Linked DNA regions of Acidicapsa ligni. Each later gene encodes a partner of the first gene's protein in a complex. Links are inferred from orthologs where the notes say so. Each region holds a gene or a part of one and is shown on either strand. Other genes may lie near its edges.

What was found.
Region 2: the proteins of accB (region 1) and accD are in contact, whole or in part, in a solved structure (PDB 8UXZ), measured with the Escherichia coli proteins. The link is inferred for Acidicapsa ligni from one-to-one orthologs.

What each region holds. Positions count from the first base shown.
Region 1 is NZ_JAGSYG010000007.1:79,263-82,286, reverse strand. Bases 293-2,992 are described here. They hold accB (acetyl-CoA carboxylase biotin carboxyl carrier protein), read left to right. Parts: upstream 293-1,228; coding sequence 1,229-1,756; downstream 1,757-2,992. Other genes in these bases: accC (acetyl-CoA carboxylase biotin carboxylase subunit), read left to right, coding at 1,764-2,992; OHL19_RS20015 (DUF1330 domain-containing protein), read left to right, coding at 868-1,164; OHL19_RS20020 (M24 family metallopeptidase), read left to right, coding at 293-847. In the rest of the region: more of OHL19_RS20020, read left to right, coding at 1-292; more of accC, read left to right, coding at 2,993-3,024. UniProt on the Escherichia coli protein: This protein is a component of the acetyl coenzyme A carboxylase complex; first, biotin carboxylase catalyzes the carboxylation of the carrier protein and then the transcarboxylase transfers the carboxyl group to form malonyl-CoA.
Region 2 is NZ_JAGSYG010000001.1:438,192-441,382, forward strand. What follows is about bases 290-3,156. They hold accD (acetyl-CoA carboxylase, carboxyltransferase subunit beta), read left to right. Parts: upstream 290-1,205; coding sequence 1,206-2,108; downstream 2,109-3,156. Other genes in these bases: OHL19_RS01735 (S1 family peptidase), read left to right, coding at 290-1,078; OHL19_RS01745 (FG-GAP repeat domain-containing protein), read left to right, coding at 2,469-3,156. Outside these bases: more of OHL19_RS01735, read left to right, coding at 1-289; more of OHL19_RS01745, read left to right, coding at 3,157-3,191.

The DNA.
Region 1 (3,024 bases):
CGTGCAGGTTACTGAGGCTGCGGGCGAAACGGGAGTTGTCGGGTTCGATTCAAATCATACTTCGGTGGCGGAATTGGAGCGGCTGAAAGCTGCGCTGCCTGGAAAGCTCAGGCGGAAGCTGCTGGTGCCACTGGAGAGTCCTCTGGTGGAGGCTCTGCGCTGGCTCAAGGATGAAGATGAACTGGCGATTATGGCTGAAGCTGCGGCGCTTGGTTGTAGTCTGTTTGACCACATGCTTGGGTTCATTCAACCGGGGCTGACTGAGGCTACTGTGGCAGCCGAGTTGGAGTACCAGGCACGGGTGCGTGGTGCGGAGGCAATGTCGTTCGAGAGTATCGTGGCCTCGGGGGCGCGTTCGGCATTGCCGCATGGCCGGGCAACCTCGGCGCGACTGCCTCGGCGTGGGTTTCTTACACTCGACTTCGGTGTTATCCTCAAAGGTTACTGCTCAGATATGACCCGTACGGTCTGTCTAGGCAAGCCAAGTGCCCGCGAACGAGAGGTTTACGGGGCGGTGCTGGCTGCGCAGGAGGCGGGTGTCGCGGCAGTGATTGCGGGCGCGGAATGCGGCGCGGTGGATGAGGCGGCGCGAAGTATTTTGCGTGGTGCAGGGATGGCGGAAGCATTCAGCCACTCGACCGGGCATGGTGTGGGAATTGAGATTCATGAGGCCCCGAGGATTGGTGCGGGGCAGAAGACAAAGCTGGCATCGGGCATGGTAATTACGATTGAGCCTGGTGCGTATTTTGCAGGTGAGTTTGGCGTTCGTATTGAGGATATGGTAGCGGTGACGAGGACGGGCGGGCAGGTGCTGACACCGTCTCCAAAGGCGCTGATCGAACTGTAGGGAATTTCAAGGAGAACGGAATGTCTGCTTATATCGTAATCACGCGCGAAAAGACGCGGGACACAGCTAAGCTGGAAGAATACAAGAAGCTCTCCGCTCCAACGTTTGAGGAGTTTCCAGTTACGGTGCGCGCCATTCACGGGCGGCACGAGGTTCTGGAGGGGGCTGCGACAGAAGATATCATCATCCTTGAGTTCGCCAGCTACGAAGAGGCGAAGACCTGGTATCACAGCCCGGTTTATCAGGCCGCGTGTGAATCTCGTTTTCAGGGTGGGGACTACCGTTTTATTCTCACTGAGGGCAGTCCGGCTAAATGATAGCCGTTTAAGTCAGGCGCAATTTTTGCTGAAGCAGTAAAGATCTGGAGAGCAAGAGCCAAGTATGAAACAAGACGAAATTGAAGAGCTGAAAGAGCTCATCGCTTTTCTGAAGGAAAACGAGATCGCCGAGTTTGACCTGGATCGTGGCGATTTCAAGGTGAGATTGAAATTCGCTTCGGCGGTTGTAGCTCCTGTTGTGCCGGCGCAGGGTGTGGATATGGCGACGTTGGCGCGCTTGCTGGGCTCGCAGGCTGCTCCTGCAGGCGTGAGTTACGCTGCGCCGGTTGACTCTGTGGGGCATGTCCATGCGGCTGCTTCGCCCGCGACTCCTGCTGCTGAAGAAGAGAATCTGCACATCTTGAAGTCTCCCATCGTTGGGACTTTTTACGAGTCGCCGTCGCCAGGTTCGTCGGCGTTTGTTTCCAATGGAGACAGGGTCGAAAAGGGCCAGGTGATCTGCATTGTAGAAGCGATGAAACTGATGAACGAGATTGAATGCGACGCGACAGGTGAGATAGTGAAGCGTCTTGTTAATAACGGCCAGCCGGTTGAGTACGGCCAACCACTTTTTGCTATTCGGATATCGTAAGTTGCCCATGCTTCGTAAAGTTCTAATTGCTAATCGTGGCGAAATTGCGCTGCGCGTGATCAGTGCCTGCAAAGAGATGGGCATTCGTACCGTTGCTGTTTACAGCGAGGCAGATCGTAATTCGTTGCACGTACGTTTTGCCGATGAAGCTATCTGCATTGGCCCGCCCAGGCCTGGCGACAGCTATCTCAATGTGCCTGCGGTGATCTCTGCGGCCGAAATTGCCAATGTGGATGCAATTCATCCTGGGTACGGTCTGCTGAGCGAAAATGCAAACTTTGCCGAAGTTTGCCGAGCTTCAAATATCAAGTTCATCGGACCTCCGCCGGAAGTTACGCGATTGATGGGCGAGAAGGAAAAAGCACGTCAGGCGATGAAGGCCGCCAGGGTGCCGATTTTGCCGGGTTCAGACGGTGTTGTTGCCGATGCGGATGATGCTCTTGCATGGGCGGCGAAGGTAGGTTATCCCGTTATTCTAAAGGCCAAGGCAGGCGGCGGTGGACGCGGTATGCGTATCGTTCGTTCGGCTGAGGAGTTGCCCAATCTTTATCATGCTGCGTCAAGCGAGGCTGCCAATGCATTTGGCAACGGCGAGATGTACATGGAGAAGTTCATCGAGACGCCGCGGCATATCGAGTTCCAGATATTGGCGGATGAGCATGGCAATGTCGAAGTGTTATTTGAGCGCGAGTGCTCGATTCAACGGCGGCATCAGAAGCTGATTGAAGAAGCGCCGAGTTTACAGATAACTCCGAAGATTCGCGCGGAGCTGACGGCGACCTTGAAGCGTTGCTTGAAAGATATCGGCTATCAGAACGCAGGTACGATCGAGTTTCTGATGGACGAGGATGGCTCGATCTACTTCATCGAGATGAATACGCGTATCCAGGTGGAACATCCGGTGACGGAAGCGATCACGGGCGTTGATCTGGTGAAGGCTCAGTTACGGATTGCCGCAGGTGAGCGGTTGGATGAGATCTTGCCTGCGAAGATCGAAATGCGCGGCCATGCGATTGAGTGCCGTATCAATGCGGAGCATCCGATCAAGTTCACGCCATCCGCGGGGAAGATTACAGTCTTCAATCTGCCGGGCGGAAATGGTGTTCGCGTGGATACAGCGCAGTATGCTGAGGGCGTTGTGCCTCCATACTACGACTCGCTGATTGCCAAGCTGATTGTGCATGGCAAGGATCGCGAAGAGGCAATGCAGAAGATGGAACGAGCGCTGGGAATGTTTGTGGTGGAGGGAATTGATACTTCGATTCCAC
Region 2 (3,191 bases), on another replicon or contig:
GCAGCAGCGTATCGAGCACCTGAAGCTCGGCGTCGTCCGCGTTCTCGCCGTCAAGGACGCCAAAGAAGTCGGCACAGGCATCGTGATCTCGTCTTCACCCCAATCCATCTTCATCCTCACCGCACTCCACGTCGTGCAGGATGCTAAATCCGTCTCCGTCCTCTTCTACTCCGACCAGACCAAACCCATTCCCGCCCGCAAGCTGCCCAAACACAGCACAGCGCTCGATCTCGCCGTTCTCGAAGTAGACGCCTCGCCCACATTCAAGATCCCAGAGGATATCCCCACCTTCAACTTCGCCGCAAACAACACCCTCCTGCCCACCCAGCACATCTACAGCGTGAACGGCGACTGGGTCATCGTCCCCAACAACATCACTCGCCTCAATCACGACGGCGATCCCCAAAAGTTTGAGTACTCCAACGTCTCCGTAGGCGAAGGATTCTCTGGCGGACCCATATTCGACGACTACCAGGAAATCATCGGCATGCACACCGCCCTGAATGGCGAAGGAAGCTATGCCGTCGCCGACAAAATCGACTCAGCCCTGCAAGTACTCGAAGCCTTGGAATACAAGGTTCCCAAAGCAGGAGCCGTAGTCATACCGCCTCCAGTGATTACTCCAGGCAATCCCACAAGACCGCGAAGTAACCAGAAGGGCGATCAAGCCTCAAGCCCCTGTGATGACGGCTGCGAAACCACCCTCGGCGCTCTCCCGCATCTCCACCACTACTCCATCGAAGGCCGAGCAGCCGATTGCTTCGAAGACGTTCTCTCATTCCCGCCCACCTGGCCTACCGCCAAAATCTTCATGCACATTACCTCCTGCCCAGCCCCCTCAAAGTACGGCGTCCGCGGCCAGCCCACGCTGCTCGTTCGTTTCGCGGAGACAGATCGCCAGGGAGATTCCGATATGACGCTCGGCATACTCTCGCTCACCGGCAGCAGCGCCCAGGGCATGTTAAAAGACTCCAACAATACCTACTGGCAGTCCTCCATGCGCAACCCAAACTTCGGCCAGCCCCTCAAACTCGACGCCATCACCATTTCCCTCAAACCACTCGTACCGCACCACTGAACTCCTGAACAGACCTCCGGAACTGAATCCTTGCGCTGCACCCTTGCACTCAGCCCAACGTTTCCCAAACGCAAAAGACAGCCGCTTCAATGCCAGCCATCAACCGCTCCATTTACAATGAGTCGTTATGTCCTGGTTCAAACGAGCAGACGCGAATATCGAGCCCAACGGCGATCCCAATTCCGACTTCGGCGCGGAATCCACATTTGCCCCAGTCTCCGACGACGGTGAGCCCACCCGCGTCAAAACCGAGGGCCTCTGGATCAAGTGCCCCAGTTGCCGCACCATCCTCTTCAAGGCCGAGCTCGAGGCCAACACCAACGTCTGCCCCAAGTGCGGCTATCACTTCAAGATCGGCGCCCGTCAGCGCATTGAGCTCCTCCTCGACCCCGGCTACACCCTCGTCGACGGCGGCCTGCGCTCCACCGATCCACTCAACTTCACCGACATCAAGCCCTACAAACAGCGTCTCGCTGCCGCCCAGAAACAAACCGGCCTTGACGACGCCATCCTCACTGCACTCGGCAAACTCGGCCCCCACGACGTAGTCCTCAGCGCAATGGAGTACACCTTCATTGGCGGCAGCATGGGCGCAGTCGTCGGCGAAACCATCGCCCGAGCCATCGACCGCTCCCTCGCCACCCGTCATCCACTCATCATCGTCAGCGCCAGCGGCGGCGCGCGCATGATGGAGGGCGTTGTAAGCCTGATGCAGCTCGCCAAGATCGCCACCGGCCTCGCCCAGCTCGATGAAGCAGCCATCCCCTACATCTGCCTCCTGACCGACCCCACCACCGGCGGCATCACGGCAAGCTTCGCCATGCTCGGCGATCTGAACATCGCAGAGCCCGGCGCTCTGATCGGCTTCGCAGGCCCAAGAGTCATCGAGCAAACCATCCGCCAGAAACTCCCCGAAGGCTTCCAGCGCAGCGAATTCCTGCTCGAACACGGCTTCCTCGACGCCGTAGTCCCCCGTGGCGAACTGAAACCCTACCTGATCCGCGCCCTCGACTTCATGACCACCAAATAAGCCTTATCGAAATGATTGCCATTCCAGGCAAGTCAAACAAATCCCACGCTACTTGTGGACTTGGTCGTCCCGGGTAGATAAGGCTTGGGAAGCGTTCACCTTACTTCGCACTCGCCCCGTTTCGCTATCGCAGGGAATATATTCACGCCTGATTCCCGTAAGGCTATGACCACCTTTGAAGCGCCTTCGGTGAATACCCTTTAGTAATCTTCCACTACAGATATCTCAGCCGCTTCTTCATTGAAGCGTCATTTATCGCCGGTATCATATGTAACAATCCCCGTCTTGTTCGGCAGATCGCTGTCGATTTATTGAATTGAGAGGATCATAGTGGTTATTCCGATATCCTGGCATCTCTGCTTGCGGCGGATCTGTGTTGCAGCGATCATCGCAAATCTCCAATTCGCTTCAACCGCTGTTGCCCAGCAAGTCACTTCTGTCTCCGGGTTTCACACTACTCCCGATCCCTTCAATGGAGCCCCAGGAGCGGATTCTTCTTTCAATAGTCTGGCGGGTGGTGCCGGACGGGTCAAAGTCAGTCTCGTTTGTACGCAGGATTCAAATTTGGGTCTTCTGGGTATGTTTCTGGGGTCGGTAGAAACCGTTATTGGCTTCACAATCACTCTTTCAGGAGTCTCTGTTGGTCGTCTCTCTGTAGGCCCTACCCACAACAAGACGCCCGATATTGCCGATCCATTCGGTGGCCCGGATCAGCCCGGAATTGAAACCAATACCGCAGGCTTCAGCAAGGTTCCCCTCCGCTATAGCTTCGATCAGGATCCAGTCCAGGGCATGACCGTCCCTTACGTGGATAACCATAACGTCGGTTTCAGTGTGCCGATCAAGCTCGCGAAGTCTTCCGGTACACTCCTGGTCGGCTTCGGTACCAACGGCGGCAACGCCGCAGTGCGCATCAACCTGCACGATCCGGCCATTGCCTCCGTTATTCATAGCTGCAATGCCCCACAGGGAGAAGCCCGCAAACAGCAAGACCAGCAGCAACAACGGCCGGTTTCACGTTCGGATATCTTTACCAGCGCAGGACACTTCTCAGTCGGCAAAGGCCCCGGCGGTATAGCTCTT